DNA from 3 places in the Macrococcus sp. CoH-51_TC_04 genome. Region 1 is predicted to be linked to each of the others. Evidence: predicted binding sites of a transcription regulator. Region 1 holds the regulator's gene; each other region holds the start of a gene.
The links. The regulator Rex, encoded in region 1, represses fermentation and respiration genes when NADH is low (regulators of the CRP and FNR family bind a similar motif). The targets are predictions, from matches to a motif close to TTGTGAAATATTTCACAA.
Positions count from the first base shown of each region.

Region 2: a site for Rex is predicted at 6,947-6,964, ahead of ACZ2V4_RS06570 (nitrate reductase subunit alpha). Genes of this name have one in related genera too.
Region 3: a site for Rex is predicted at 7,855-7,872, ahead of ACZ2V4_RS06610 (nitrate/nitrite transporter). Genes of this name have one in related genera too.

Region 1 is NZ_JBVGOY010000003.1:139,486-150,541, reverse strand. Features, by position in the region: gene ACZ2V4_RS04775 (ABC-F family ATP-binding cassette domain-containing protein) at 230-2,149, opposite strand; gene ACZ2V4_RS04770 (redox-sensing transcriptional repressor Rex) at 2,301-2,933, shown strand; gene ACZ2V4_RS04765 (twin-arginine translocase TatA/TatE family subunit) at 2,946-3,134, shown strand; gene tatC (twin-arginine translocase subunit TatC) at 3,195-3,950, shown strand; gene ACZ2V4_RS04755 (GH32 C-terminal domain-containing protein) at 4,019-4,720, shown strand; gene ACZ2V4_RS04750 (MurR/RpiR family transcriptional regulator) at 4,856-5,713, shown strand; gene ACZ2V4_RS04745 (VOC family protein) at 5,868-6,716, opposite strand; gene ACZ2V4_RS04740 (LPXTG cell wall anchor domain-containing protein) at 6,936-7,844, shown strand; gene ACZ2V4_RS04735 (M3 family oligoendopeptidase) at 7,909-9,600, opposite strand; gene ACZ2V4_RS04730 (phosphate--AMP phosphotransferase) at 9,735-11,056, shown strand, end outside.
Region 2 is NZ_JBVGOY010000005.1:94,914-105,969, forward strand. Features, by position in the region: gene ACZ2V4_RS06530 (aminoacyltransferase) at 1-491, shown strand, start outside; gene deoD (purine-nucleoside phosphorylase) at 540-1,256, opposite strand; gene modB (molybdate ABC transporter permease subunit) at 1,362-2,039, opposite strand; gene ACZ2V4_RS06545 (acyl-CoA dehydrogenase family protein) at 2,162-3,319, shown strand; gene ACZ2V4_RS06550 (EamA family transporter) at 3,330-4,244, opposite strand; gene ACZ2V4_RS06555 (ABC transporter substrate-binding protein) at 4,399-5,310, shown strand; gene ACZ2V4_RS06560 (biotin transporter BioY) at 5,422-5,970, shown strand; gene fdhD (formate dehydrogenase accessory sulfurtransferase FdhD) at 6,010-6,798, opposite strand; gene ACZ2V4_RS06570 (nitrate reductase subunit alpha) at 7,005-10,679, shown strand; gene narH (nitrate reductase subunit beta) at 10,669-11,056, shown strand, end outside.
Region 3 is NZ_JBVGOY010000005.1:107,960-119,015, reverse strand. Features, by position in the region: gene desA (Delta(5) desaturase DesA) at 1-362, opposite strand, end outside; gene moaA (GTP 3',8-cyclase MoaA) at 604-1,614, opposite strand; gene mobA (molybdenum cofactor guanylyltransferase MobA) at 1,595-2,206, opposite strand; gene ACZ2V4_RS06645 (MoaD/ThiS family protein) at 2,207-2,440, opposite strand; gene ACZ2V4_RS06640 (molybdenum cofactor biosynthesis protein MoaE) at 2,445-2,885, opposite strand; gene mobB (molybdopterin-guanine dinucleotide biosynthesis protein B) at 2,872-3,351, opposite strand; gene ACZ2V4_RS06630 (molybdopterin molybdotransferase MoeA) at 3,345-4,589, opposite strand; gene moaC (cyclic pyranopterin monophosphate synthase MoaC) at 4,652-5,128, shown strand; gene ACZ2V4_RS06620 (MogA/MoaB family molybdenum cofactor biosynthesis protein) at 5,129-5,629, opposite strand; gene ACZ2V4_RS06615 (ThiF family adenylyltransferase) at 5,641-6,630, opposite strand; gene ACZ2V4_RS06610 (nitrate/nitrite transporter) at 6,641-7,798, opposite strand; gene ACZ2V4_RS06605 (hemerythrin domain-containing protein) at 7,951-8,457, opposite strand; gene ACZ2V4_RS06600 (response regulator) at 8,474-9,124, opposite strand; gene ACZ2V4_RS06595 (sensor histidine kinase) at 9,135-10,166, opposite strand; gene ACZ2V4_RS06590 (GAF domain-containing protein) at 10,153-10,611, opposite strand; gene narI (respiratory nitrate reductase subunit gamma) at 10,646-11,056, opposite strand, start outside.

The DNA of each region.
Region 1 (11,056 bases):
AATATATATTGATTAAAAAACACGAACATACGTACTTGTACACAAGTTGTTAACAAAATGTGCATAACTATATGTCAATAGTACTTTTTACACATTAAAAGCGATATGTTTTTGCTGCAAATCTGTGGATAAGTATAATAACTTTGTGGATTACTTATAATATAACATTTTTATTGTGTATAACTGTGTGAATATCTGTTTTCAGAAAATAGCGTGTATTAATGAAAAATTATCCTTCTAATGCCATTTCGATGTCTGACCATTTTTCAAGTAATTTTTCATTTTCACTATTGAGTATAATAAGTTCTTCATTGAATGTGTTTGCTTTTTCGATATCACTGAATACTTCTGGCTTTGTAAGTTCGAGTTCAATTTCATTGATACGCTCTTCGTTTGTTTCGATTTGCGTTTCCAGCTTTTCTTTTTGTCGCTCTAGCTTTCTGATCTCTTTTTGGTTCGCTTTGAATGCGTTATAGTCGTTCTCTTTATTTACGGATTTCGTTTGTTCTTCTGCTTGATGTGCAAGTATGGCCATACGTTCTTCTTCTTTTTCAATGAAGTAAGAATAGTCGCCTAGGAACATACGCCCGCCCTCTTTATCCATATGGAATACTTTCGTTGCGAGTTTGTTGATAAAATAACGGTCGTGACTGACAAAGAGCAATGTTCCTGGGTAATGGATGAGTGCATCTTCCAGTACTTCTTTCGCATCGATGTCTAAATGGTTCGTCGGCTCATCGAGTATGAGCACGTTATGATTTTCAAGGCTAAGCTTTGCGAGCTGGAGTCGAGCTTTTTCGCCACCGGATAAGTCATTGATGATTTTCTTGACATCATCTTGTACGAATAAGAAACGTCCAAGCACAGTTCTGATTTCTTTCTCAGGCATTGCAGGATAGTACTGCCATAATTCTTCCAGCACGGTATTGTTCGATGAGAATTCAGCTTGTTTCTGATCGTAATAACCAATCGACAAGTTTGCACCGTAATGAACCTCTCCAGAAAGAGGCTTTAATAATTTAGCAATTGTTTTGATGAGCGTTGTCTTGCCGATGCCATTCGGGCCGATAAATGCGATTGCGTCTTGTTTAGAGACATCAAAGTTGATATTGGTTGCAAGAGGCGTTGAATAGCCGATTGCAAGATCAGTACAACGCAGTACGTCATTTCCTGTTTCTTTATCTATAGTAAAGCGCAGGTTCATTGAGTGGTCGTCTTGTTTTGGCATATCGATCTTTGTCATCTTCTCTAATACTTTGCGGCGGGACTTTGCCATGCCACTCGTCGATGCACGTGTAATATTCTTCTGTACGAATGTTTCTAGTCGTTTGATTTCAGCCTGCTGACGCTCATATTCGGCCTGCATCTTATCATAGAATTGATCACGCAGTTCAATAAATTTTGAATAGTTACCGGCATATTTCGTTACTTGTCCGAGCGCGACATCATATACTGTATTCGCAACCTTATCTAAGAAATAACGGTCATGTGAAATAATGACGATGGCACCGTTGTACGTCGTTAAGTAATTTTCCAGCCATGCAGTTGTATCCATATCAAGATGGTTCGTCGGTTCATCAAGTAATAGTAAGTCGGGATTATGAAGTAGCATCTCAGCAAGTGCGAGACGTGTCTTCTGTCCGCCAGAGAAGTTATCTATTTTCTTATGGAAGTCTTCTTCTGTGAAGCTTAATCCTGTTAAGACAGATTTGATCTTCGTTTCATATAAATAACCATCTTGTGATTCGAACTTTTGCTGCAGTCTTTCGTATTCTGCTAATTTCTCTTGATATGCATCACTCTGTGCATCTTCACTCTGTTCACTTAAGTAAGTGGCGATGCTATTTAACTCCTGCTGCATGCGCTCTAAATGTAAGAAGGGTTTCTTCATAGCCTCATAGACTGTACCTTCAGCATTTAAAGTCATCTGCTGTGTTAAGTAACCAACGTTTACATGTTTAGCAATAGACAGATGACCTGAATCGTAGTCTTCAGTTCCAGCAAGAATCTTCATTAATGTCGTCTTTCCGGCACCATTTCTGCCGACAATGGCTATACGGTCATTGGATTTAACTTCAAATTTTACATTTGAGAATATATTTTCACCTGAATAGGATTTTGTTAAATTACTAGCTTGTAATAGTATCACTTTGTTCACCTCTCTTTTATTGTACAGTAGTGTGATATCAGTGGGAATCATTTATCGTTAATTCATAATTTCACATAGTCATTTATTAGTATAGATGTTATAATTATATCGATGTGAAAGTTATCACAAAAAATAGAAACGGGTGAATAGGATGTCGAAGGACCAAATCAAGATTCCTAAAGCCACTTTGAAACGACTTCCTTTATATTATCGTTTTGTTAATACGTTATATAATTCAAATGTTGAACGAGTGAGCAGTAAGGAATTAAGTGAAGGATTACAGATTGATTCTGCAACAATACGCAGAGATTTTTCTTATTTTGGAGAACTTGGCAAGAAAGGATACGGATATAACGTTAAATTCCTGCTAAATTTCTTTAAGACGACGTTACAGCAAGATATGATTACGAAGGTCGCGATTATCGGTGTCGGTAATTTAGGGACAGCACTAGTGAACTACAACTTCTCGATTAATGATAGAATGAAGATAACAGCAGCATTCGATGTGAATGATGAAGCGATTGGTCGTAAGATTGGCAAGATTGAAGTTCAGGATATGAAAGAGTTTGAGAAGGTTGTAGAAGCTACAGGGATTCAAGTCGTTATCTTAACGGTTCCAGGTAGTGTTGCTCAAGACGTCGCAAATAGAGTGACAAAAGCACAAATAAAAGGTATATTAAACTTTACACCAGAACGTTTAAATGTACCGAGCGGAGTACATGTACATCACATTGATCTCGGCGTAGAATTACAATCATTAATTTTCTTTATGAAAAATCATTAGGGGGATAAATATATGTTTTTAGGTTTAGCATTATCAGGACCAGTTGTTATATTTCTAGGAATTATCGCTTTAATTATCTTTGGTCCTAAGAAATTACCAGAGTTTGGTCGTGCCATGGGAACATCTCTTAAAGAATTCAAAGATGCAACAGATGGCATCATGAAGGATCACGAAGATAAAGATAACAAAGATATCAAATAAATTGAAATTTTAAAGCGGCGATGTAGTGCCGCTTTTTGTATGAGGAGGTCAATTCCTTACATGAATAAAGATGATTTAACAGTAGTTGAGCATTTAGAAGAACTGCGTAAACGAATTATGACAGTCTGTTACTTCTTAGTAGCAGGCGTTATCGTCGGATTCTACTTCGGAAAGCCGGTCACAAAGTACTTGACGAAGGATGATGTGCCAAAAGAAATTACTTTACATTACTTTAAAGTAAGTGATCCGCTGACAATTTATATTACAGTGATTATGTTAATTGCACTCATCTTAATCTCGCCTGTTATTCTGTATCAAATATGGGCGTTTATCTCACCCGGACTGCATCCCAAAGAAAGAAGCGCTACGTTAGCATATATTCCGATCAGTATTATATTATTTCTTGCTGGGCTATTGTTCAGTTATTATTTAGTATTTCCTTACCTCATCTTCTTTACGTTAGGGCTCGCAAGCGAGATTGGTGTCAACCAGATGATTGGTGTAAGAGAGTACTTTAACGAAATGCTGCGCTTTACGCTGCCTTTCGGGTTTGTCTTTCAGTTACCGATTCTTTTACTGTTCTTAACACGACTTGGTATCGTCACACCGATGTTCTTAAGTAAGAACCGTAAGTATGCTTATTTTATTTTATTTGTCTTTGCCGCATTAATTGCACCTGCTGACTTTATGACGTATTTAATGTTCGCTGTGCCGATGTTACTGCTGTATGAAGTGAGTATCCAAATAAGCAAGATCGGCTATAGACAATATTTAAAAGGTGAACAGAAACTGATTGAAGAAGAACTTGAGAAGTAGTGACAAAGCTACTTCTTTTTTTATATTTTCTGATAGAATATAAGTAATATATTTCAAGGAGAATTATGATGAAGGAATCCCAGATAGTGCCATTAACAGAGCAGGAATTAGAGGAACTTGAAGCGCAAGTCGGCAGCAAGTTAGATGTGTATCCATCACAATTGAATTATAATATTGCTGACCATGGATTCGATTATCAGCCCGTCACCTTTATGCTGGATGAACAAGACCGTTGCCTATTAATCGGCAGAATTGGTGATGTACTTGCTACACCAAGGATTGTGTCAATCGAGGATGGACAGCTAAGACAACGGCCACTACTTTCTTCTAGTAGGCAAGGCAAACTTGAAACAGCAGAAGGTTACGCCACAAGGAAGAATGTTCGCCTGCATCCTTATGAAGGCAATAATTATGAACTTGTCGCTGAGATTATAGAGAATAATGCCTTAGAATATATACTTGAATTACGTGTTTCAAGAAAAGAGCGCACGGTATTGATCTATGACACAGAGAAAAGAATATTTACTGTGGATCGTTCGGATAGTGGTTTGATTGATGAACCCTATACAAAGTTTATTACGTTGCACGAACCATTGACAAAGTTACACTGCATTGTTCATAAACAGACGATAGAGATATTTATCAATGATGGAGAAGCAGTAATGTCCACGCGTATTAATACATCAGAATCAGCAGATGGCATTAGAACATCGGCGGTTCATGGGGATGTTTATTTGAAGCTATGGAAGTATGATTTAAAGGATGCATAAAAACATCCACAAATTTTAGAAAATTTTTGTTTTAATTGTTTTCAGCAAATAGTATATTTATACTGAAGTGAAGCTAGCGAATTGAAATTAAATAGGGCATAACATTAATTGAATAAGATGTAAGGAGCTGAAATTATGTATTCAGTATTAGGTCAAATTACAAAGATGTACGATAGCTTTACACCAGTTGAAAAAAGGATTGCCGACGTTGTCATTGAGTACCCTGAAAAGGTGGTCAACTTACCAATCAAAGAAATTGCACATCTTTCAAATACAAGTGAAGCAGCCATTGTACGCTTCAGTAAGCGTCTTGGATTATCTGGGATTAAAGTGGTTAAGGTGGAGCTCGCACGTGAACTTCACACAATTGCAGATAAAAAGGTACCGACGAAGATTGAATTAACAGACGATGAAGAAGTAATGAAAGAGAAAGTCTTCAACAATACAATTCAAGCACTTTATAATACAGAGAAGGTCATTTCTGCTAAAGTAATTGATGAAGCGGCCCAGGCAATTACAAGTGCAAAACGCGTTATGATCTTTGGCGTCGGGAACTCAAGAGTTGTTGCGACAGATTTGCATGTAAAGCTGATGAATATTGATCAGTCTGCAATTCTGGCAACAGATCTTTTATCTGCGATTACATTATTAGGACACTATGAAGCAGGAGATGTATTATTCGTTACATCTGAAACAAGTAAGAATAAGGTTATTACAGATATTTGTAAATATGCAAAAGAGAAAGGGATTAAGATTATATTATTAACACAAAAGTTCTCATCTCCTGCTATTCGTATGGCGGATATTGTACTTGCGATGGCGAAAGAAGAAAATGAAATCAATTTAGGATATATGACAGTACGTACAGCACAACTTACAATTGTGGACGTACTTTATTTAAGAGTTTGTGCGTATTTAAAGGATACAGTATTATCTAATATGCAGAATTTAAATGAAACACGTAAAATTACGCACGAACAAGAGAACTTATAATATAAAAAGCTGCATGTATGTACCGAATTATCGGTGCTATACCTGCAGCTTTTTATAGATGCTTTTATTTTTTATGATGAAACGGTCCTCATTCTTCTCATAGTGCCTAAAAAGCTTGCTATATTTTTCTTAAATAATCCCATAGTTTACACTTCTAATTTTTTGTCATTATTCTAATTCCAATGCCGCTAGGGTCATATATAATATTTGAATTCTCGTCTTTTGACTGAGTTAATCCTTTTTCTGATAATGTTTCTAAAAAGTGCTGGAGGTCTTCTTCGTTCGGGATATTCAGATCAAATTTCCTTAATCCTGGATAGTCAAGACGCGCGCGCTCGGTCTGATGTTGCCATGTATTTAATCCGAGATGATGATGATACCCGGCTGTTGCTATAAATGCCGCCTGACTACCATAGCGAGTCATTACATCTAATCCAAACAATTCATTATAGAATGCAATGGACTGATTTAAATCAATGACTGATAGATGCATATGTCCGATGATTGTGTCCTTCGGCATACCATCGAATGGACGGTTATGATTCGCTTCAATAACAGCTGCATAATCCATCTCAGATGTACCCATGACGATATCACCATTTGGTTCAAACTGCCATTCATTGCTTGGCACATCTCTGTAAATCTCTATCCCATTACCTTCCGGGTCCTGCAAATAGATGGCTTCTGAAACATCATGATTGCTCGCACCTGCTAACGGATATTCAGTCTTAATGAGGTGGTAGAAAATATTGCCAAGCGCAGCACGAGAAGGAACTAATAGTGCAAAGTGAAACAGCCCTGCAGTTTGAACACGCGCATGATTCGTCTGATATAAGTAGATTAGAACGCTATCATTAACCCCAAGTGCTGAAAATGAAGGGGTATGCTCGATAATATCCATACCTAATATTTCATGATAAAACTTTACGCTGTTATCCATAAAGTTAACGTTAAGATGTACAGCACCAATATGTGTGTCTTTCGAAAAGAATTGTTTCTCCATTATTATCCCTCTTTACAATGTATTATATATATTTTATATTTGATATATTAATTATACTAAAATTTGTTAGAATTGCAAAACATTCATTTCTGGCATTAGATTTTGATATGTTTCATTTATATATGAAATGTTAAATGTGTGTAACAATGCATCCTCATCATAGAAAAAGTGTACATTCTCCATTATAATTAATCTAAGTGGAAATTGGAGGAATTAAAAATGCACAAATTTAAGGTGAAAGCTGTTGCGGCATTGGTATGTACGTTCGGTTTAACGTCGTACCATGCAGCGCTGACTGAAGCAGCAGATAACTCAGTGACAGTAGAACAGCCATCAAGTGAGCAAGTAGAATCTATAAATACCGAATCTTCATTGAAATCGACTGAAGACAAAAGTTCAGAAAGCCCGGTAATTGAAATTTTGTCTACTGAAATTATCAAGGATGATGAGACGACAGAAATGCCAACAACAGAGGCACCAACAACAGAAGCACCAACAACAGAAGCAATGACCACAGTATTACCATCCAAAGAACAGACATTAACGACAGAATTACCTTCAGTTGAAGTCGATCAACCGACTGAACGCCCAACAGCAGAATATCCCGTTACAGAACATCCAACAACAGAGGGTCCAGCACTCCAAGAACCGATAGAATCACCTACAGGTGAAGAGTTTACAGATTCAGTAATAACGCCTCCACAAGATAGTGATAATCAATCGGTGAGAGAGAAGTCACCTTTAAATGAACCGTCAGCAGGCACAGTTGATATTCCTGAGTTGCCTGATACTCCGGTGAGTCCAGTAGAACCTAGTGATAGTGAGCCGGAACATCCTTCTCTTGAAGAAGATGATGATTTGCTTGGCATTAAGCCAGGAAAGTTTAAACCAACAGATGGCGAAGCGTATTATGCAGTGCTTGATAAACAAGTGTGTGACCTCGTGACACGTGAAATTGGTAAATCTAAAAAAAACCATCAAGACGAGGATTCAAAAACGACTTCAAAGCAAAAACAAAAAGTAAAAAAGCATTCTGAGCTGCCCGATACAGGTGAAAATGTCTTCATGTATGTATTAGCATCTGTGAGTTTGTTGTTATCAGGATTAATCTTATTAAGAAGATTATAACGTATCACAATGAAATAATATCCCCATCGATACAATATATCGATGGGGATATCTTTATAGTAAACTAAAAATTGCTCGTATCGATTTCATCAAGATAATCTTCAAGGAAAGTCATCGTATCTTCTAATGCACCATCTTGGAATGGAGAGCGTAAGTTTGCCGCTTCAACAATTTTATTGAATGGTAATGACCCACCAATATCACAGATGTGCAGATAATCTTTCCATGCCTCTTCAAAATCCTCTGTTGAACGTTTGAAGAACTGGAAGGCACAAACTTGTGCAAGCGTGTAGTCAATATAATAGAACGGCGACCCAAAGATATGACCTTGACGATGCCAGAATGCACCGCTTTCTAAAGACGCGATTCCGTCATGATCTTTATGCGGCAGATACTTCTGTTCAAGCTTCGTCCATTCAGCACGACGTTCTTGCGGCGTTAATTCAGGATGCTCATAGACGATATGCTGAAATTCATCAACGGCCACACCATAAGGTAAGAACTTGATGGCATCCCCGATATGTTTATATTTGAACTTATCTGGGTTGTTAAAGAAGAGATCCATCCATTTATATGTGAAGAACTCCATACTCATTGAATGAATTTCACATGATTCGTGCGTCGGCCATAAATAGTCCGGAATTAAGTCCTGTGAACGGTATACTTGAAATGCATGCCCAGCTTCATGTGTAAGTACGGTAATATCATGATCTGTTCCATTAAAGTTAGAGAAGATAAACGGCGATTTATAGTCTTGAATAAACGTACAGTAACCTCCAGCCTCTTTCCCTTTCTTCGCTTCTGCATCAAACAGTTCGCGGTCCATCATGAACTGGTAGAATTCATCTGTTTCTGCACTGAGCTCTTTATACATTTTACGACCGTTCTCTAAGATTGTTTTCCCATCATCTTTTGGTTTCTCGTTCCCTGATAAGAACACAATGTTCTCATCGTATGGCTTTAAGCTATCCCATCCATTACGCTTCATTTGAGACTGATACAAACTTTGTGCAACTGGGACAACATGCTTATGAATCTGATCACGATATCTCTTTACCATGTCGGGTGTGTAATCCACTCGGTTCATACGCACATAACCAAGTTCGATAAAGTTCTTAAAGCCAAGTTTCGTTGCGATTTCATGGCGTACTTTAACGAGGCGATCATAGATTGCATCGTACTGCTCTAACTGCGCAGCACGATATTCTTCCATTGCAAGTTTCGCTTCCTTACGTACGGATCTGTCTGCAGAATCGAGAAATTGTCCCATCTGAGCGAACGTGTATGTTTCACCTTTAAATTCAATTTCTGCTGAAGCAACGAGCTTACTATATTCAGATGAGATTTTATTTTCTTTGTTCAAGAGATCCTTGATTGAATCATCGTACTGTTTCACGAACAGCTCAGCAAGATCAAACAGCTGGTCACCATAGGTTTCACGCAATTCATCTTTAAATTTACTATTTGCAAGTGCATTATAGAACTTGGATTCAATCTGAATGACTTCTCCACCATGTGCATCCAGATAATCTCGCTCTTCAGAATAAAATGCATCATTTGTATTAATTGAAGCACGCACGTAAGCAAGATTCATTGCAGTATCAAGATGCTTTCTTACTACGTTAATCTCATCAATCAGCTTTATTTGTGCTTCAGCAGATGATGCTGCTTCAAACTGTTCAAGTAACTGATCGATAGATTGGTCAACTGCATGCAAGTCAGGTCGCTCATATTTATAGTTTTGGAATGTTGTCATATAGCTGCTCCTCATTGTCTAATTTTTCTTACTATTCTAATAATACTTCAATAATCGAAATAATGAAATACAAAAATTCTTAAAAATCTGTTATTTAATAGTATAATTAAATTAATACGCTGAGGAGGGGTCATATGACGAAAATAGATAAACAGTTACAGCTTACGACAGCAGAGCTCGTAAGAAAGACACATGAAGCAGGCATTCCGGTTATGATTGTATTTGAGGGGATACCAGCTTCAGGAAAGTCACGACTATCTAACGAACTCTTGCTGACGCTTGATGCAAAATATACAAACTTCTATGCGACGAAACGTCCGGATGAAGAGTTATTACGCTATCCATTCCTGTACCCATATTGGAACAACATTCCGAAAAAAGGCGGGGTAACGCTGTTCTTTAGGAGTTGGTATGCCCAGAAGCTTGATTTTGAAGAGCATGGCTATAAGAAAGATATCATTAAAGACTATGATTTATTAACGCAGGAAATTAAAGGGTTTGAATCGATGTTGTCAGATGATGGCTATGTGATTATTAAATTTTATCTATCAGTAAATGAACAAAAGCGTCAGGAGCATATAGAGCAGACGAAGAAGAATCCATTGACACGCTGGAAAGCTCAGGAATATGAAACGAGTATTCCGACCAAAGTCTACCAGGACGGCATGATTGATTTGATGAAAGCGACAGAAGAGATTGCACCATGGACACATATCGACTATACAGAACGTGGTAAAGCAGTCAATGAAATGTACGAAGTCATCATTAAGCGACTTGAAAAAGCGCTTAAAGCTAAAGAGAAATCTAAGCAAGATGAACGAGACGGCGCCTTTACAGAAGACTTCTCAACAGACATGTTCGAGGATACGTCGGATGATATGTCTAAAGCAGAATATAAAGAACTATTACCGAAATTACAGGCGCGTATCCGTGAACTTCAATATGCACTGTATGAACGTAAAATTCCTCTGATGCTCGTATATGAAGGCATGGACGCTGCAGGTAAGGGCGGTAATATTAAACGTGTCCGTGAAAGTCTGGATCCAACAGGATACGAAGTGAATGCCATCAGTGCACCAACTGAAACAGAACTGAGCTATCACTATTTATGGCGCTTTGCGACAGATGTGCCGAGAAGCGGGCATATCGAAATCTTCGACCGCAGCTGGTATGGACGTGTACTCGTTGAACGTGTGGAAGGCTTCGCAACGAATAAAGAATGGCAGCGCGCATACGATGAGATTAATAAATTTGAGAAAGCATTGACGATAGAAGGTGCCATTGTGATTAAGTTCTTCCTTGTTCTGGATAAAGATGAACAGTTGAAACGCTTTGAAGAACGACAAGTTACCCCTGAGAAGCAATGGAAGATAACAGATGAAGACTGGCGTAACCGTGAGAAGTGGGACCTATATCTTGAAGCAAGTAAAGATATGATTGATAATACGACAACCGA
Region 2 (11,056 bases), on a different contig from region 1:
TGCATAAAGATTTAAAACAGAAAGAAAACGAATATAATAAAGAGAAATTGAAGTTGGATGAAAACCCTGGCTTCAGAAAATTACGTAATAAAGTTGATCAGCTTTCCAAAGCAGTTGATAAAGAGAAGAAGAAAGTTGCAGAAATTGAATCTTTAAAGCAGACAGATGGCAGAATTCTTCACTTAGCAAGTGCATTGTATATTCATAATGAACATGAATTATATTATTTATCAAGTGGTTCTAATCCTAAGTATAATCAATTTATGGGGCCCTATAATATGATGTTTGAAATGATTAAGTATGCCAAGAGCCTGAATTTAAAAACTTATAATTTTTATGGTGTAACGGGTGTATTCACTGAAGATGCTGAAGATTATGGTGTACTTAAATTTAAGAAAGGCTTCAATGCACATATTGAAGAATATATTGGAGACTTTATTTTACCCCTTAGCCCGTTTTATAAATTATACGAACTAAAACAGAAACTCTAATTAATAAGCCGATACTTCTTAGAAGTATCGGCTTATTGATCTATTGTATTACTCTACGATTTCTAATGCGATTTCCATCATATTAGTGAATGATGTTTGACGCTCTTCAGGTGTCGTTTCTTCGTGTGTTAGTAAGTGGTCGCTTACTGTGAAGATTCCAAGTGCACGAACGTCTCCACCAGCATAAGCAGCATTCATGTATAATCCTGCAGATTCCATTTCAACAGCTAAGATGCCCATTGAACGCCATTTATCAGTTGCGTCTTCATTCGCATTGTAGAAGATATCTGATGATAATACGTTACCAACGTGACTGACAGCACCTTTTTCATCAGCTAATTGTTTCGCACGTGCAAGTAAATCGAAGTTAGCGATTGGTGCGAAGTGACCAGGTAGTCCGTATTGCGCCACGTAGTTAGAGTCCGTTGATGCACCTTGAGCAATGATAATATCGTATACGTTAATATCTTCTTGCATTGCGCCACAAGAACCTACACGAATTAAATTTTTCACACCAAAGGTATGAATCAATTCATAAGAATAGATGCCGATAGACGGAATCCCCATACCAGTACCCATAACTGAGATACGCTTTCCTTTATAAGTTCCAGTGTATCCGAACATATTACGTACTTCATTAAATTGAACAACGTCTTCTAAATATGTGTCTGCAATAAACTTAGCGCGAAGTGGATCTCCAGGTAAGAGAATTGTTTCTGCGATTGGATTGTTTTCTGGTTTAATGTGTGGTGTTGATTTAGACATTATATTTTCTCCTTTAATAAATATATTTGAACACTTTCAGTCTACCTTACAATGCTATCTTCTTTCAAGCAAAGGTATTATAAAGTGTAGGGTTATAGAGATTTATTATTTTCTTAATCGTTGTGTGGCGATCATCATGAAGAATGACATCACAATCATTATGAAAACCCAGGCGTATGCAAGATGCAAATCATTATTTTCAATTGCTACATATATTGCTGTCGGCATCGTCTCGGTAACACCAGGTATATTGCCGGCGAATATAAGTGTTGCACCGAACTCTCCGATTGCGCGTGCAAAGGCTAACAAAGTTCCAGTTAGCAAGGCCGCTCTCGATAAAGGTAAAGTAATATGTGTAAACATGCGAAACTTTGAAGCGCCATCAAGCTGGGCAACATGATATAAATTTTCCGGAATCTGTTCTATACCTATTTTTATTGATTGATACATTAATGGTAAAGCGACAAGAGTAGATGCGGTAATAGCGGCATAAATTGTAAAGATAATTGGCTGGTGAAAGAGTAGGTCTATAAATCTCCCCATTACGCTTTGTTTACCAAATAAGATGAGCAGTAAAAATCCTACAACGGTTGGAGGAAGTACCATTGGCATCATAATGATAGCTTCTAAAATCGTCTTTCCTTTAAAATATTTCCTGGATAATAAATAATGTAATAAAAGTGCCAATACGAAACTTAATATTGTTGCACTCACTGCGACTTTGAGCGAGATGATTATGGGTGATATAAAGTTTTCGTCATTTAATAAACTGGATAAAGTCATATTTTTCGTCCTAATTGTTAATTTGTTAATATCATTATATATGATTATATGAATACACGCTTATCGAAAATGATAGTTGTAAATAAAAGTGTTACAATTTCAATGAGAGGAGAATGACAGCAATGGAAAATGAATTATTTCTTGAAAGCAGCATCGAATTAAAATGGAAAGCATTATTCGAAGCAAACAGAGAGTGGTTAGAACGAACGGCCGCAGAAGCTGATAAAAAAGGAGTGCTTAACAATCAGCTTATCGATTGGTTGATTAAACATGAGTATCACATGCTAACTTTGCCTGTTGAACATGGTGGTGCTGGGTGTAATATTAAAGAACTTATCGTGATTCAGTCTTTACTTGGATATTATGATGAATCAACAGCCTTATCCATTGGTTGGCATCTTGGTGTTGTGGGAGAAGTATTTGAGTTAAACCTCTGGTCGGAAGAGATGATGTTGCAATTTGCTGAAGACGTAAAAAAGGGTGCAATCACGAATCGCGTTGTATCCGAAAGCGAGATGGGAAGCCCGACGCGAGGAGGTCGTCCATCTACGAATGCGGTACATGCTGGAGAGAAGTATGTAATTAATGGCACTAAGACCTTTGCATCCATGAGTCATCGTCTGACGCACATGCTTGTAGGAGCTTACGATACTGAAGCGTCTGCTATGGGGTTCTATTATGTCCCAGCTGATAGTGCTGGTATTGAAATCGTTGAGACATGGGATACGTTAGGGATGCGTGCAACGGCTAGCCATGATGTCATTTTTAATGATGTGAACATCAATGAACGCAACAGAGTTGAAATTAATAAAGAAAAGCTTGCGAATCCATGGTTGATGCATATTCCGGCAGTTTATCTCGGTCTTGCACAACGTGCGCTAGATGAAGCAGTACAATTCAGTAAAACGTATCAACCAAACTCTTTGCAGACGACCATCAGTGAACTTCCTCATATTCAGGATAAACTCGCTAAAATGGAGATGCTGATGATGCAGTCTCGTCATTTCATTTATCATGCATGCGATATGCACTTGGAAGGTAAGACAGAACATCTCGGACTTACATTCCAGCTGTCAAAACATATCATTGTCAATAATGGACTTGAAATTATTGATTTAGCAATGCGCGTATTAGGGGCAAAGAGCCTGGAACGTACAAGAATATTAGAAAGAATATTAAGGTCGATGAGAGCAGGCCTGCATAATCCACCGATGGATGATGCTGTTGAACGCAATATTGTGACTCAATTATTAAAAACACATGAAATCAATGCGCATTAACGCATTGATTTCATGTGTTTTTTTGTACTTTTTTTTCTTTAGAATTAATGATGGATATAAAGAGGACGACACCTAATATAATAATCATTCCAATAATCTGAATAAAATTAAATGGCTGTTTCAGCCAAAGGATACTCACGATAATAGCGGTAAGTGGTTCTATACATCCAAGTAATGCAGTAAGTTGTGGATCGATATATTTCACGCTTAATAAATATAAGAAGAATGCAAGTGCAGTTCCTACGATAATCACAAAGATTAAATATCCGATGGCCACACTTCCCATCGCAAAAGGGTTAATATACCAATGTCTATTGAAAAGACTGATAAATATTCCTGCAAAGAGCATTGCCCATCCAATAATAACTAATGGTTTATTATGAACAAATAGTCGTCCAGCATACATTGTGTAAAATGCAGCTGCCACTGCGCTGAGCAATCCCCAGATGATGGCTTTGGGTGGGACGACAACGTTATTAATATTACCACTTGTAAGAAGTAGAAAAGTCCCGAATGTAGATACAGCGATGACGATAAAATCAATCAACCTAAAATTAATTTTACGTGTGCTAAGCAAATAAATTAAAATGACAATAGGTGCTAAATACTGTAGTAAAGTAGCGACAGCAGCATTTCCGTCTTCTATTGAGGCAAGAAAAGTATACTGTACTGCAAGCATTCCAAATATTGAATATATAATGAGATGTATCATAGTATAGCGATCTTTAAAGAGGTTGAAAATATTTTGTTTTCTAATAACAGCAAGTAGCAATAAGAATAATCCACTGAATATTAATCTTACAGTAATAAACCAATCAAGAGGAAGTTTAAAAGTCTGGAACATTTGTTGTGATACTGTCCCGCCTACACCCCAGAATATTGCCCCTAATGTAACAAGAATGATGCCTTTTGTCGTATTATTCATGATAGCCCTCCTTAAATTGCATATTACCTCGATTATAGAGATAGAATATATGAAATTCAATGTAATAAAAGATATAAAAAAGATATTGCTTTTGTCAATGATTGTTCATATAATTAATTGGTAATGATAATCAATATCAATTGGAGGGAAAGTAATGAAAAAAATATTAGTATTATTCATCGTATGTATTATCATGCTCGCAGCATGCGGGAATAAAGATAGCAAGAAAGAGCAAAAAGAAACAACAGTAGAATTTAAAACAGATAGCGGCAAAACAATAAAAATTCCAAAAGAACCAAAACGTATCGTTGTTATGGGTGCAAGCTATGTTGGGAATTTAATTGATTTAGGTGTTACTCCGGTTGGAGCAGATCAATATGCATTCCAATCTGATATATTAAAACCGAAGCTTAAGGGTGTAGAACAGTTAAATCCAGGCGATGTTGAGAAAGTCGCTAAACTAAAACCAGATTTAATTATTTCATTTGATACTGATAAAGATAATAAGAAGTATGAAAAAATTGCACCAACAATTCCTTTTACATATACAAAGCATGATTATTTAGAAGTACACGAATTATTAGGAAAAATTGTTGGTAAAGAAAAAGAAGCAAAAGCATTTGTGGATAAATGGAATAAAGAGACGAAAAAAGATGGTAAAGAAATTAAAAAACATCTTGGTGAAGATAAAACTTATTCTATCTTCCAGTTCTTCCAAAAAGAAATCTATGTGTATGGCGATAACTGGGGCCGTGGATCAGAAATTATTTATCAAGCGTTTGACTTGAAGATGCAGGATAAAATTGTTAAAGATGTTAAACCGACAGGATGGAAGAAAGTTTCTTCTGAAAGTTTGAGTAGTTATGCAGGAGATATTGTACTCGTGTCAAGTGATGCAGGGTCTGCTACAAATACAGTAACTGAATCTAATTTGTGGAAGAACATGGATGCAGTTAAAAATAACCGCCTCGTTGAATATGATTCTGAAGATTTCTGGTTTAATGATCCAATTTCTTTAGAACATCAAAGAAAAGTTCTGAAAGACAAGTTAATGAATTTGAAATGATGAATAGCTGGATATTCCAGCTATTTTTTTATATCCATTGTTAACTTTTTGTACTAAAAGGTTAACGAATAGTGTAGAATAAGTTTATTCTGTTGAAATGAGGTTTAAGAAATGAAATTGAAAGATTTAGTGATTATCGCAATGTTTGCAGCTTTAATCTCTGCGATGGGTATTATCCCTCCGATTCCTGTGCCTGGTTTGCCTGTTCCGATTGTTCTTCAAAATTTAAGCATAATGCTGGCAGGCTGTTTGTTAGGACGTAAGAAAGGTACGTTTGCTGTATTATTATTCTTGTTGCTTGCAGCAGTGGGTGCACCTGTATTATCTGGTGGCCGCGGAGGATTCGCATTATTTTTCGGTCCGACAGGTGGCTATTTATTATCATATATTATTGTTGCCTATTTAATCGGCTTATTTACAGATAAGATGAGACACTTTTCAGTGTGGAAAGTATTTATTGTTAATGCGCTTATCGGTGCAATTTTATGTAATTTAATTGGTGGGGCATTCATGGCGCAAAACTTAAAAATGGATCTAATGAAAGCTTATACTTCTGTATTGGTTTTCTTGCCAGGAGATTTTATTAAAGCATTACTTGCAGCACTACTTGCTGTATCTTTAAGAAAGAACCCACAAATAAAAAGAAGTTTAAATATATAATAAAAAGCGCTTAATCGGCGCTTTTTATTATGCAGAAATTTATATAATTAAGCGTTCGGGGTGACTGTATACATTAAAGCTATCCTCTCTTATAAATCCAATTGCGGTAATGTTTAAATCATCGGCAAGCTTAATTGCAAGATCTGTCGGAGCAGATTTACTTAATATTATCCCTACACCAATTTTAGAGGCTTTTATCAGTATCTCAGAAGAGATTCTACCCGAGAATATTAATATTTTATCTTTAATTGGGATGCGATTTAATATGCAATGCCCATATAGTTTATCCATTGCATTATGTCGACCGATATCTGTGCGGTGTAAGTGGAAGGCATCGCCATCGCTGATTGCTGCGTTATGCAGGCCTCCCGTTACTTGAAATGCTTTACTTTCACTTTGAAGATGCTGCATCATACGAATGACTTCACTTGGCGTAATCGTCTTCTCAGTTGTAGATACTTTAGACGTTTGCATATCATTAACAAAATAAAACTGTCTGCTTTTCCCACAGCAAGAACTGATCATACGTTTTGAGTGATTTGCATGAATTGAATGTATCTCGCGCGTAAGTGTAATATGACACAGTCCTTTAGAATCATCAAGATGGAATTTCTCGATATCGCTAAACTTTCTTATCACACCTTCTGAGGCTAGAAACCCTATGATAAGTTCTTTCATATAATCAGGTGTACACACTATTGTTGCGAATTCTTCGTTATTGATATAAATCGTTAATGGGAATTCAGTTGCAATCTGATCATGCTCCTCACGTAATCCGTCACGATTATACTTCAATATATTATTTGTAACATAAACTTCAGGCGTCATTATGATTCCCCCTTTAGTTATATCATATCAAATTAAGCACATAACGTATTTGACAATTGCTTCAAAATAAAAATTTTGAATATATTATTAAACGGTTATCTATAGGGATTCCCCTACACACTTTAGGACATTCCCCAATGGCTCTAACTTGTGAAAAGTTTCATAATCTAAAGTAAGAGGGCGAATGTCTAAAAGGAGTGTTATAAATGGCAATTGGAACAGGATTACGTTTCTTTAAACCAACAGAAAAATTCAATGGAAATTGGTCAGTATTAGAAGAGAAAAGTCGCGAATGGGAAAAGATGTACCGTCAGCGCTGGAGTCACGATAAAGTTGTAAGAACAACGCATGGCGTAAACTGTACAGGTTCATGTTCATGGAAAGTCTTCGTTAAAAACGGCATTATCACATGGGAAAATCAACAAATCGACTATCCATCATGTGGTCCGGACATGCCTGAATTCGAGCCTCGTGGCTGTCCACGTGGTGCTTCATTTTCATGGTATGAGTATAGTCCGTTACGTATTAAGTTTCCTTATGTTCGCGGGGTGTTATGGCGCATGTGGCAAGAAGCTTTAGAAACGATTGGAGATCCCGTACGTGCCTGGCAGTCAATTGTAGAAGACGAAGCAAAGGCGAAGGCATATAAACAAGCACGTGGTATGGGTGGTCATGTCCGTGTGAACTGGCGTGAAGTAACACAGCTTATTGCAGCACAATTAATTTATACGATCAAGAAATACGGTCCAGACCGTATCGCAGGTTTTACGCCAATCCCTGCGATGAGTATGATTTCATATGCATCAGGTGCGCGTTTCATCTCGTTACTGGGTGGGGAAATGTTATCGTTTTATGACTGGTACGCAGATTTACCGCCAGCATCTCCGCAAATTTGGGGTGAGCAGACAGATGTTCCAGAATCGAGTGACTGGTATAATGCCGGATATATTATTATGTGGGGTTCTAACGTACCACTAACACGTACACCAGATGCTCACTTTATGACAGAAGTTAGATATAAAGGTGCGAAAGTTGTATCAGTAGCACCAGACTATGCTGAAAATGTTAAGTTTGCAGATAACTGGTTAGCACCGAATCCTGGTACCGACGCAGCACTTGCACAGGGTATGACACATGTAATACTTGATGAGTTTTATGAAAAACGTCAGGAACCGATGTTTATTGAGTATGCAAAACAATATACAGACATGCCGTTCTTAATTATGTTAGATAAACATGAAGATACATTGAAAGCAGGACGTTTCTTACGTTCGAGTGATTTAGGAGATACTTCTGAGCATAGTGAGTGGAAACCAGTCGTATATGATGATTTATCGGAATCAATCGTTGTGCCTAACGGTACGATGGGACAACGCTGGGAAAAAGATGTGAAATGGAATATTAAATTAGAAACAGCAGACGGTACAAAAATTGATCCTGCAATGACTATTAAAGATAAAGGTCATGAAGTTGTTGAGGTTGTGTTCCCGTTCTTTGATAACGCAGGTAATGGAACATTCAAACGTCCGATTGCAGCGAAGAAAGTCACGCTTGATGATGGTACAGAACAATATGTTGCTACAATTTATGATTTAATGTTGTCTCAATATGGTGTAAACCGTTTTAACACAGATTTAGAAGCAAAAGATTATGATGATGAAAGTTCTATCTATACACCAGCTTGGCAAGAGAAGATTACAGGTGTAAAACCATCCATCGTTGTTCAAGTTGGACGTGAATTTGCACAAAATGCAATCGACACTGGTGGACGTTCAATGATTATTATGGGCGCGGGTATAAACCACTGGTTTAACTCAGATACAATTTACCGTTCAGTATTAAACTTAGTTACATTATGTGCAACACAAGGTGTAAATGGCGGAGGCTGGGCACATTATGTCGGTCAGGAGAAATGTCGTCCGATTGAAGGATGGTCCACAATTGCATTCGCAAAAGATTGGCAAGGACCACCAAGATTACAAAACGCAACGAGCTGGTTCTACTTTGCTACTGATCAATGGAAATACGAAGAATCTGGTGTAGATGCATTAACATCACCACTTGCAGAGAATGTAAAACATCAGCATCCAGCAGATTATAACGTGCTTGCTGCACGTCTGGGATGGTTACCATCATATCCGCAGTTTGATACGAACAGTTTACTGTTCGGAGAAGATGCGCGTGAAGCCGGCAACTTTACGAATGAAGAAATATTAAAACGTGCAGTTGAAAGCGTGAAATCACGTGAAACGAAATTTGCAGTAGAAGATCCCGATAATAAGAAGAACCATCCGAAAACATTATTCGTATGGCGTTCTAACTTAATTTCTTCTTCAGCAAAAGGACAGGAATACTTTATGAAACATCTATTAGGTACAAAGCATGGATTACTTGCTGAACCTAATGAAACAGAAAAGCCTGAAGAAGTCGTATGGCGTGAAGATACTGAAGGTAAGCTGGACCTACTAATAGCACTTGATTTCCGTATGACGACAACGCCACTTTACGCAGATATTGTATTACCAGCTGCGACTTGGTATGAGAAACATGATATATCTTCTACAGATATGCATCCGTTCGTTCATCCATTTAATCCAGCCGTAGATCCACTTTGGGAATCAAGAAGTGACTGGGATATCTATAAATCTATCGCGAAGACGTTCTCTGAAATGTCAGAACGTCACTTAAAAGGTACATTCAAAGACGTTGTCACTGCACCACTTGCACATGACTCACAGCAAGAAATTTCTACACCTATGGGCATTGTTCGTGACTGGACTAAAGGTGAAGTAGAAGCAGTTCCGGGTAAAACGATGCCAGGATTTGCGATTGTAGATCGTACGTATACGGAAGTGTACGACAAATATATATCAGTAGGACCTTTGCTGGAGAATGGTAAAGTAGGCGCGCACGGCGTAAGTTTCAGCGTTAAAGAAGAATACGATGAATTACGCTCGATGGTGGGTACGTATGAAGATGATACAGTGAAAAATGGATTGCCAAGAATTGATACAGCAAAACGCGTTGCAGATGTTATTCTGAACGTTTCATCGGCAACAAACGGCCATGTATCACAAAAATCATATGAAGATCTTGAACGACAAACAGGTATGGAATTAAAGGATATTTCAGCAGAACGTGCAGCTGAGAAAATTACATTCCAGAACATTACAGCACAGCCACGTGAAGTGATACCAACTGCGGTATTCCCAGGTTCGAACAAATTAGGTCGTCGTTATTCACCATTTACGACGAACATTGAACGACTCGTTCCATTTAGAACGTTAACAGGGCGTCAAAGTTACTATATTGACCATGAAGTATTCCAGCAATTTGGTGAATCACTGCCTGTATACAAACCGACATTACCACCAATGGTATTTGGCACGAAAGATAAGAAGATTAAAGGTGGCGTAGATAGTTTGGTTTTACGTTACTTAACACCACACGGTAAATGGAATATTCACTCAACATACCAGGATAATCAACACATGTTAACATTATTCCGCGGTGGTCCAACAGTATGGATCAACAATGAAGATGCAGCACAGCATAACATTAACGATAACGACTGGTTGGAAGTATATAACCGTAATGGACTTGTTACAGCTCGTGCTGTGGTTTCTCACCGTATGCCACGCGGTACGATGTTCATGTATCATGCACAAGATAAACATATTCAAACACCAGGGTCTGAAATTACAGATACGCGTGGTGGTTCACATAATGCGCCAACACGTATTCACTTGAAGCCAACGCAACTTGTTGGGGGTTATGCACAAATTAGTTACGGATTTAACTATTATGGTCCAATTGGTAACCAACGTGATGTTTACGTTGCTGTACGTAAGATGAAGGAGGTTGATTGGCTTGAAGATTAAAGCACAAGTCGCAATGGTAATGAATTTAGATAAATGTATCGGGTGTCATACATGTAGTATTACATGTAAAAGTACCTGGACGAATCGTCCAGGTGCTGAATACATGTGGTTTAACAACGTAGAGACAAAACCAGGTATCGGCTATCCGAAGCGCTGGGAAGACCAGGAAGTATATAAAGGTGGCTGGCAGTTAAACAGCAAAGGAAAATTAGAGCTTAAATCAGGTTCTAAACTTTCTAAAATTGCTTTAGGGAAAATCTTCTATAACCCAGATATGCCTGAAATGAAAGACTATTATGAGCCATGGACTTACAATTATGCTAATCTTACGAACGCGAAAGAACAAAAGCATTCACCAGTCGCAACGGCTGAATCAT
Region 3 (11,056 bases), on a different contig from region 1:
TTCTTATCAAGGTTGCCGCTTGTTGCATGATGAATATTGTGTTCTCTGCGCCATTGCTGATACGGAAACATCGTCAAAAATCCAGTAAAATTTCCCATTGCATCGTTCCACTTCTTATTCTTAAAGAACGAACCATGACAACAGTCATGAAATATAATAAACGTTCGAACTAGGAAGAATGCTGCCACAATACTAACAGCTACTGATATCCATGGAGAAACACTGTAACTTAACATACTTATCGCTACAAGTACTAAATAAGGAACCAGTGTATTTAGCACCTGGACTAAACTTATTTGTAGTGCGGATTTCTCATAAGGCTTAACCATCTTTCTTAACATTAACTTTTTGTCTCTTTCCATAAGTCACCTCTAAATAAAATAATAATGAAACCACGATACCGAAAAGGATTGTCAGTTAATATTATTACCTAGTACTAATTTTATTACTACTCTATTATAACGTTTATTTTGAATAATAAAAGTAAAAAATAGCATATCATCGATTTTTTCGATGATATGCTATTTTAAAATTGTTATATGAATATATATATACTTACACATAGTTTATATCTAATAAAATTATTATATTAAAATAATAATTTTAGCCACCAATATAATTCATATTTATTTTCTTTTTCTTTCTTTGCCTCACAGTTTCGGCAGTACGTTCATCAGAATAACGATCCTGACGCACAGACCATAGTGCAATAAGCTTGTCCTTCAACTCCTGATCTGTCGCACCGCTTCTAATAAATTCTTTCAAGTCATAACCATCTGTTGCAAATAAACAACCAAATATCTTACCATCTGAACTTAAGCGTGTTCTTGTACACGTTGAACAAAATGATTCTGACACGCTTGTAATAAATCCGAGTTTTGCGCCATTATCATGAACATAATATTTCGCAACTTCGCCAAAGTATTTCGGTGGTTCATGCTTAATATTAAAATGCTCTGAAATATGCGTTATCATTTCCTGTTTCGTAATTACTTTATCAAAATTCCAGCCATTGTCATTACCAACATCCATAAATTCAATAAAGCGCAATGTTATTTTTTTATCTTTGAAATACTTGACCATCGGAATCATCTGATGGTCATTCATACCTTTTTGTATCACCATGTTCACTTTAACTTGTAAACCAATAGATACAGCGTGATCAATTTGTTCTAATATTTGATCCGCACTGATACCACGTCCATTTACCGCTTCAAATGTTTCATCAAGCGCGTCTAAACTGACATTTATGCGACGTAATCCAGCATCATATAATGCTTGTCCGTGCTTTTTCAGCAACAAACCATTCGTCGTTAAACCGATATCTTCTATACCTTCTATCGCTTGGATTTCGCGTATTAAGTCCGGTAAATCTCTACGCAATAGCGGCTCCCCACCTGTAATCCTTACTTTCTTGACACCGAGCTGTGCATATACTTTTGCAATACGCGTCAACTCTTCAAAGGACAGTAATTCATCTTTCGGCAGAAAAACATAGTCATCACCAAATATTTCTTTCGGCATGCAATATGTACAACGGAAGTTACAGCGATCTGTTACAGAAATACGCAGATCTCTAATCGGGCGCCCTAATTTATCTGTTATTTGTTTCATTTGTCACCCTCCTTACGTTCTGTAAATCAGTCTTTGTATTAATATTAGCATACCATTCGCTTTCGTCGCTTACTTCTGAAACAGGAACAAACTGTGCCTCAACCGTCAATTGTTTTAATGCATAACGCTTTTGTTTCATACTCTCTTGTATAACAGGTAGTAACGAACGATGATAAATCGCAATTGTGCGATGTACTTGTAAGTCATCCTTATAACACAGCGCATTTACATTTCGTGTATTAAAACAACTAATAAGATAGTCTATTGCTTCTGTTGTTATAAACGGTGTATCAACAGAGACGACGAAGTAACTTTCTGAAATACACGTTTCCATTACAGTGTATATGCCTGACATCGGGCCACAATCCGCTTCGATATCCGTTACTACGTGCATATCGAGTTGCTTCTCTTTAATTTCCTCTTCAAAGTATGAAGTCCTCTGTTTATTCGTGCTCAGAACAATGCACGATACGGTACTTTCTTTAAATGCTTCATATACATGCTCGTAAAATGGCTTACCATCGATTTTGTGAAGGGCTTTATTGCTGCCAAAGCGTGTAGAAGCACCTCCTGCTAATATAACACCGATCATTTAGCCACCACTAACAGGTGGAATTAATGCGACAACATCATCATTATGAATTACATCTTCGTCGCGTACAAACTCTTCATTAACAGCGATTTGAAATTGCTCATCACGTATTACCGGATACGTTTCATATAAATGCTTTCTAAACTGACTTACTTTAACAGGCTCAGCAAACGAAAACTGATCTTCTGTGCGATCCAGTTTTGCTTTAATATGTGCAAAATATAATACTTTCATCATATCACCCCTTATAATTCGGATGGTAACCTCTTTGGCCACCAATCCACTGTTCTCCGTCTTCCCATATTTCTTTTTTCCATATCGGAACAATCTCTTTAATGCGTTCAATCGCATATTCATTTGCTGCATAACTATCTTTGCGATGCGGACTCGATACACAAATCACCACTGCTATCTCTGATACTTCAAGATTACCGATACGGTGAGCAATACTTACTATCGTCTCCGGCCATTTCACGTTTATTTCCTGACCGATCTGTTCTAATTTTTTCTCTGCCATTGGAATGTATGCTTCATATTCCAGATACTCTGTTTTAACACCTTGTGTCCATTCTCTTACGATACCGGTAAACACACATACTGCACCTTGATGTGGCGTTACCGTCATCTTTCTATAATGTTCAACATCAATCGGCATCGTTACGACCTCAAATTGTTTCACGTGTATCACCTACCCAACTTTGTATGAATTTCTTTATCACTTGTTCACTATCAACGGATGTATCTACCATCAGTTTAATATTTTGTAACTGAGATAGCATCTCTTTATCTTCAGCATTGTTGTAAAGCACAATTTTATCGTAATGTGCCTGCTTATAACCTTCTACTAGCACAATATCCTTACACGTTACTTCTTCATCGATAATAGTCTGGAGTTCAATCGATTCATTCTTTCTTAGCTTATGAATATACGCATATCCCTGGACGATGCTTTCATCTGCTCCGTTCTCTATATATGTTATATGATCACGAGTTCTTGGAATATCTATTTCCTGTCCACCAATTTCACCGTGATGTTTAATAACAGACACTTCATAATCGAGTGTTTTCAATTGCTTAATAATACGATTCATCGTTGTTGTTTTTCCAGACTTTTTAAATCCAACGACTTGCAATACTTTTACCATGATGAATCCTCACAAGAAAGTTCTGTTAACAGGACATCTACAGTGTCACCTTGTTTAAACCCTCTCGTTCCCCCAGGTAAAACAATCATGCTATTGCTTTTTGCGATGCCGATCACTGCATTACTCTTATTAAATCCACTCGGCGCTACCGTCATATTACGGTAATCTAAATCCGCTCTTATAAATCTTGTAAATGGATTTGCTTTCGTGAAGTCTTCTGCAAGCGTTGCTTTAACCACAGTCGGATATACTTCGCTCTGACCCATCATTTTACGCAGTACAGGCTTCGTATATAGCTCAAACCCCGTGTAACAAGCGCTCGGGTTACCTGATAATCCAAAAAGAAATTTGTCATGACTTACCGCTACAGTTGTTACACTGCCTGGTCGCATCGCAACTTTGTTGAATAACACTTCTGCTGAAAGTTTGTTATATATTTCAGGCATGAAATCGAAGTCACCGACACTCACACCACCCGTAGTAATTACGATGTCATGTGCATCCAGGGCATCACGCACTACTTCGTATAGCGCATCGAAGTTGTCACCATGAACACGATAGTCTTTCACTTTAATACCCATCGCTTTACAAAGTGATGCAATCATCGGTCCATTTGAATTTCTAATTTTCCCTGGTGCAAGTGATTCATTCATTTCTACAAGTTCTGATCCAGTAGCAATTAGTGCAACAGTCGGCTTATGGTAAACGTTCACGTACTCATACGAGAAGGTCGCCAATACTGCGATTACACCTGCAGTAATTTGCGTTCCTTTCGGAATAACAACTTCACCTTGCTTACATTCTTCACCCTGCCTTGAAATATTTTCACCAGGTGTAAATGGTTTTCTAAGCGTAAAACCCTTTTCTATGAGCGACGTTTGTTCAAGCATAACGACAGCATCTGCACCCTCTGGAATTGGCGCACCAGTCATGATACGTACTGCTTCGTTGTCTTTTAGTTGTGCGTCACTTACATGTCCGGCACCGATATGATCGATAACTTTAAATGCCTTACGCGCATCACCACTTGCACCTTCTGACGCTTCACTTACAATCGCAAAGCCGTCATATGGCGACTTATCAAACATCGGTATATCATATGTTGCAATAATATCTTCAGCTAATGTATAGCCTAAACTATCGGTGTAATACTTATTCGTTACTATTTTATATTTAGCATGCTGTAAACATTTATCTATCGCTTCTGTAACTGGAATGGGTGTACGTTTTTCAAGCATCGTTATCCTACTTTCTCTAAATGTAGTATGATAGTTATAGTATACAAAAAGGAAGTGAAATGATGAACAATTTAACACACTTTAATGAACAAGGACGCGCTAAGATGGTAGATGTATCAGATAAACCTACCTCAACACGCACTGCTGTTGCTAAAACTTCGATTAAAGTAAACGCAGTCATTTATGAGCAAATCATCAACCACAAGAATAAAAAGGGCGATGTGCTTGGCGTGGCACAGGTGGCAGGTATTATGGCTGCAAAGAACACCGCACAAATTATCCCGATGTGTCACCCACTAAATTTAAGTGGTATCGATATTGCCTTTGAATGGGATACGATTGACGGTTATGAAATATTAATCACTTGCACCGTTAAAACGACCGGACAAACAGGTGTTGAAATGGAAGCTTTAACGGGTGCAAGCGCGACGGCACTTACAATATATGATATGACCAAAGCAGTTGATAAAGGTATGATTATCGGTCCAACTTATCTCGAACATAAATCTGGTGGCAAAAACGGCGATTTTAACCGTTAATTACTTATTAAGCTCATGCACAATGTGATGAATCTCTTGTGTAATGAGCTTTTTCATTGCGAGATTTACAGCACCAACTGATCCTGGTATCGAGAAAATTACGGTATTATCTTTCGTACCACATAACGCACGTGAGAGCATCGCTCGTGTACCTACATCTTCTGTATAGCTTAAATAACGAAATATTTCACCGAAACCTTCCAGTTCTTTATCGATAACAGACTTCACTACTTCAATCGTAACATCACGTTTTGCAATACCTGTTCCACCTGTCGTAATAATGACATCCACTTTATCATGCAGTAATTTCATAATGCTCGCTCGAATATCAGCCTGGTCGTCTTTAGCGATCAAGTAATGTTCACGTGAAACATCGATTTCAATACTTTTTAAATGTTCAACAATTGCCTTTCCGCCCTTATCCGTAGCATAATCTCTCGTATCACTTACTGTAATGACACCTACATTTAATTGTTTACGCACATCATTTGAATGTTCCATACTAATCGCTCCTAACCAAATAGTTGATGATAAACTGTCTTGCCTTCCGCCATCGATTGAACTTCATGAATAAGCATACGACCACCTTTAAACCGTACAATCGGATAGCCGTTAAAGTTAAACCGAATAAAATAAGGTGTTTCCTGGACGGTAATAGACAATGATTCTAAATGTTTTAACAATTCTTCATCACTAAACTGTGTGGTAATTTGAACAGTATCTCTCCCGCATAACATCGTTTCATGTGTACGTTTATGCAGTTCTGGATATGTTGCTTGTCCTCCGCACGTCATACACTCATCATCATACATACGAGAAAATTTAAGGGCTGTATGATCCATCTGCCATACATCACCAAACACTAATTTCGCATCAAACGGTGTCCCTGTTAATAACTTTAACGCATACGCCATCTGAAAGCTCGTTGCCATACTTACTGCAGGTTCTATAACACCTACTGTATCACAGGTTCTATTCATGATTGGTAACATACCCATCACACAATTAAAACACGGTGTTTCACCTGGAATGAACGGACATGCCACATAAGTCGACTCTACACACGCACCATAAATCCATGGGATATTATATTTATAAGCGAAATCGTTAATTAACAATCGCGTTTCAAAGTTATCTGTTGCATCTAATATACAATCACATTGCAAAAACGCCGCTTCTAGAAGCGGCGCATCAAGATGATCGATGTAAGTTTCGATTTGTATATCACTTCGGATTGCTTTTAATTCTCTTTCACAAGCAATCACTTTAGGTGTCGAATCAACTGCATCTTGTTCCTTAAATAGTGATTGTCGTTGTAAATTAGAAAGCTCAACATAGTCGCGATCAACAATCACAATTTTATTTACACCGCACCTCGCCATGGATTCTGCAAGATGTGTACCAAGTGCACCGCACCCTACAATCCCGACAGTCTTTTGAGATAATCTCTCCTGACCCTCCTGGCCGATACCATAAAATTTTATTTGTCTGTCATACCGCATATGTCATCCCCTAATTTCTGCCTTCTTTTTTGTCCATCCAGAACATTGTTATTAATGCAATTATACCAAACACTGCAAGGAAGGCAAAAGCTGGCTTGTTTGTACCGAAGTTTGCTGCACAAGCGGCAATAACTAGTGGCGGAAAGAATCCACCTAATCCACCCATCATCGAAACAATACCGTTAACAATACCTGCTTGTTTAGAGTAATATGTCGGAGCCAATTTAAAGATTAAGCCATTTCCTAACCCCGCACATGCTGAAATAACTAAACATCCGGCAGTAAAGAAAGAGATTTGATGGTTAATCGAAAGCATTGCTGCACCAATAATAAGACCAACAAACACAACTTTAAGGACATCCATAGCACGTAACTTGTCACCCAGCACGCCACCAATTGGGCGTAGTAATGTGGCAATCGCGATAAATATACCTGTACGTATTCCTGCATCAACTTTATCTAATCCAAAGTTATTAACCAAGAAGTTCGGCAAGAACAATCCAAATGCTACAAATGAACCGAATGTAATGAAGTACCAGAAGCTCAGTAAATACAGTTTATACTCTGGTAATACACCTTTAATTTGATCCATTAATGGTTGTTTTACTTTCGGCTCATCTTTATCTCCTAATAAGAAGTTCAGTAGCGCAAATAATGCCATAACTACTAAATAAGATTTAACAGTGTTGCTCCAGCCAATTGCATTCGCAAGCGGTGGTGCTGCGAACGCTGATACAGCAGTTCCGATATTCCCCATTCCATAAATACCATTCGCTAAACCATGTTTTTCTTTCGGGAAGTATTTCGGTACACTCGTAACACCTACAGAGAAGATTGCGCCCCCAACACCTAAGAAAAGGCCTGAAATCATCAGCATCGTAGTAGACTGTGCTAAACTAAGTAAAAATACTGGAATCAATAAGAATATAAACGAGAATAAGAATACCTTTCTTGCACCGATTAAGTTGGCATAATAACCAAGTGGGATACGCAAAACTGAGCCAAGAATAACTGGTATCGCTAAAATAATTGCTTTCTGACTTTCTGGAATGGTAAATTCTTGTGACATAAATGGCATAAGCGGTGCAATGATTGTCCATGCCATAAACCCTGCAACTAAACTTAACGTCTGTAAGGGTAACTGTACTTTACTTGTTGATTTGTCCATTTCTTTCACCTTTTTCATTAGTTTGTGATTTACTATACAAAACTATTGTAAGGCGATTGTGATACATTTAACATTGGGGAATTCCCCCTATAACTGAGTCATTTCCCTATATAAAGAGAGAACTAGAACTCTTTCAAGTTTTAGTTCTCTCTTTATATAATCTTTGTATTCAATACCTCTAGAAGCGTTTCTTCATCTTTTATCTTAAATACCTTTTCCGCCATTGTGAACAGTACACTCTCTTCCTTATACATGTGCACCATACAAATTTCGTAACCTTCGTTCAAATCATTCAACAGGAGATTAATATCTTCTACACTCAGTTCCATCATATTTGTAACACCGTTAAAGTGATTAAAATATTGTGCCATCTCATCATGCTCAGCTTCAATTGTCAGTATTGGACCTTGATCTGTTCCAATATAACTTCCTAGAACAGGAAAGAAAAACTGCTCTTCTTTTGCCTGGTGCTTATCAAGTACCGGTAAAAACTCCGACACTTTTTCTTTTAATAACTTTAGTTTATGATATTTTGAAAGCATCGCTTCTGTAGCTTTCACATCCATCATGATTTGATACCATTCATGTAATAGTGAACGCATCAATATGTGTTCATTCTCTAAAATACGCAGTGCTTTCATCTTTGTTTGAAATTGCATCGTGTCACTACCTTTTTTAAAATTCAAGTAATTTTTTCTTAAGTGCGTATTCTACAAGTTCCGGTTTACTTTTAAGCTCTAGCTTATCCATGATTCTTGCTTTATGTGCTTCTACAGTTTTTACTGAAACATATAACATTTCAGCTATTTCTTTTTTACCATAGCCTTTCGCAATTAAAGGTAATATCTCTAATTCTCGTTTTGTTAATATTTTTAAATGATCATTTTTCGCTGAGTACTCTGTATCATGGTGTATTAATTCATGCACGAGTGACGTTGCCATCTTAGGATCGATATAAGTTCCCTCTTGATAGACCGTTCGCACTGCTTTAATCAATTCTTCGTCTGGAGCATTTTTCAGAATATAGCCGTTTGCACCATTTTTGAGAACATGAAACAAATACTCTTCATCATCATACATCGTCAATATCAGTATCTTTGTCTCAGGAAATGCCTCTTTTATTTTACCTGTAGCAATTAATCCTGATTCTCCTGGCGGCATACTTAAGTCCATAATCAGTACATCTGGTTTATATTGCGAGACCATTTGGAAAGCTTCCATACCATCTGCTGCTGTTGCAACAACTTCCATATTGTCTTGATAGTTCAAAATCATCGAGAATCCCGTACGCACAACTGCATGATCATCTGCAATTACAATCTTCATATTTATCCCCCTAGAGTGGGATGGTTAACGTTACAAACGTACCTTTTCCTGTTTCGCTATTAATCTCAACATACCCATTGACGATAGCCGCACGTTCTTGCATACCAAAGAATCCGAGTCCGGATCCTTTTGGTGTATCTCCTGGTGTAAACCCATCTCCACTGTCGCTAATTTCTACTGTTAATTCGGTTTCATCTTTTTGTATAAATACATTTACTTCATCGACATTCGCATATTTTAAGGCATTCAGTATTGCTTCTTGTGTAATTCTGTATACTGCTGTTTCTATCTCATTAGAAAAACGAATGTTGCCTATATTCTCATCCATATTAACTTCAAGACCATAGCTCTTTTCAAGTTGCTTAAAATGAGAGTTAAATGCTGCTACTAAACCAAGATCATCTAAAGAAGAAGGCCTCAACTCTAAGGATAGATTGCGTATATCATCCATTAGTCGTGCGATTGAACCTTCCATCATCTGAAGATGCTTCTCTTTCTCTTCTTCAGTCTTATATTTCATCAAACGAATGTCAACTGATACATTAAGCAACTCTTGAATCACACTATCGTGCAATTCTCGTGAGATTCTTTTTCTTTCATTTTCCTGCGCACTAATAATTTTTTGTGTAATTGTTTTCTGATGAAGAATTTCCTGCGTTTTTATTTGCTGGGAAATATTTTGCAATGTCAGTACTTTAGTGCCGTTATTTTCTTTTAGCACGACGTAAGATGCTGAATACGGTTTAGGCTCCCCATTTTCATCTTTTAGAAATAATTGAAACGACTGATTATTTTGTTCACGTTTAATAAAACAGTCTTTGCACTCCATTATTGCATTTTCACTTGTAACTCCTAAACATGTGCGACAAAGATTTCTTGTCAGACCATCAATATTGTCATGTAAATCAATCACTTTTTGAGCGGCTTGATTCATTGTGAGTATATTGTTCTTTTCATCTATAAATATGATGAGTTCATCGGTATCGTTATAAAAGGCATCAACCAATCCATCATCATTTATTTCACGCTCAAGTTTCGACACTATTGATCACATCCTTACAATAAAAAGTACCGAGTCCTTGCTCAAGACTTTTTTTGAGCTGTTCATGCATCGTTAAAGTAAACGGACGTTTACTTCTATTCCCAATAAGAAGTACAGCTGCAACTTTATTGTATTTCCATAATGGTACAGCGATAAAACTCGTTAACTTTTCAAAACGAATAATTGGAAAATCAAATAGGTGTGCATTCAAACTACTGGATTCAATATCAAGCTCAATCCAGTCTCGCCCTGTTTTAATTACGATACCGGCGACACCCTTACCTTTTTTTAGTTCAATCTTCTTGTAACGTTCATTTGTTTCACCCGAAACATGGCGCCAGTGAATATCTGTCTGTAAAATTAAATCAGAAGGCATCGCGAGTCCGATAAAATCTACATTCAGTGATTCTCTAAGCTGGTCTATCATCGCTTGATAATCATGCATCATTTACACTCCTTTGCCTTCTGATTATAACTTATTATTTATGTTTACGATATATAATGTGACTGCGTCCGACATAGTTTACAGGTACACTCCATACATGGACAAGACGAGTAAATGGCCACAATGCTGTAATTAAGAATCCTGTGATTACGTGAATCTTGAAAGATAATGGAACACCTTCCATATATCCTGCTTCAGGTCTTAATATTAATAATCCGCGGAACCATTCAGAGATTGTATTACGATAATCAAAGTCTGGTAATGTAGCATTCGTTACGATTGTTGAATAACAGCCGATAAATACGATGAATAGTAATAGAAAGTTAACAAGAATGTCTGATAACGAGCTTAGCTTTCTTACGTTTTCATTTGTTACACGACGTGCTGTCAACAATAACATACCAATAAGCGTGACGATTCCGAAGATGCTTCCGATATATACGGC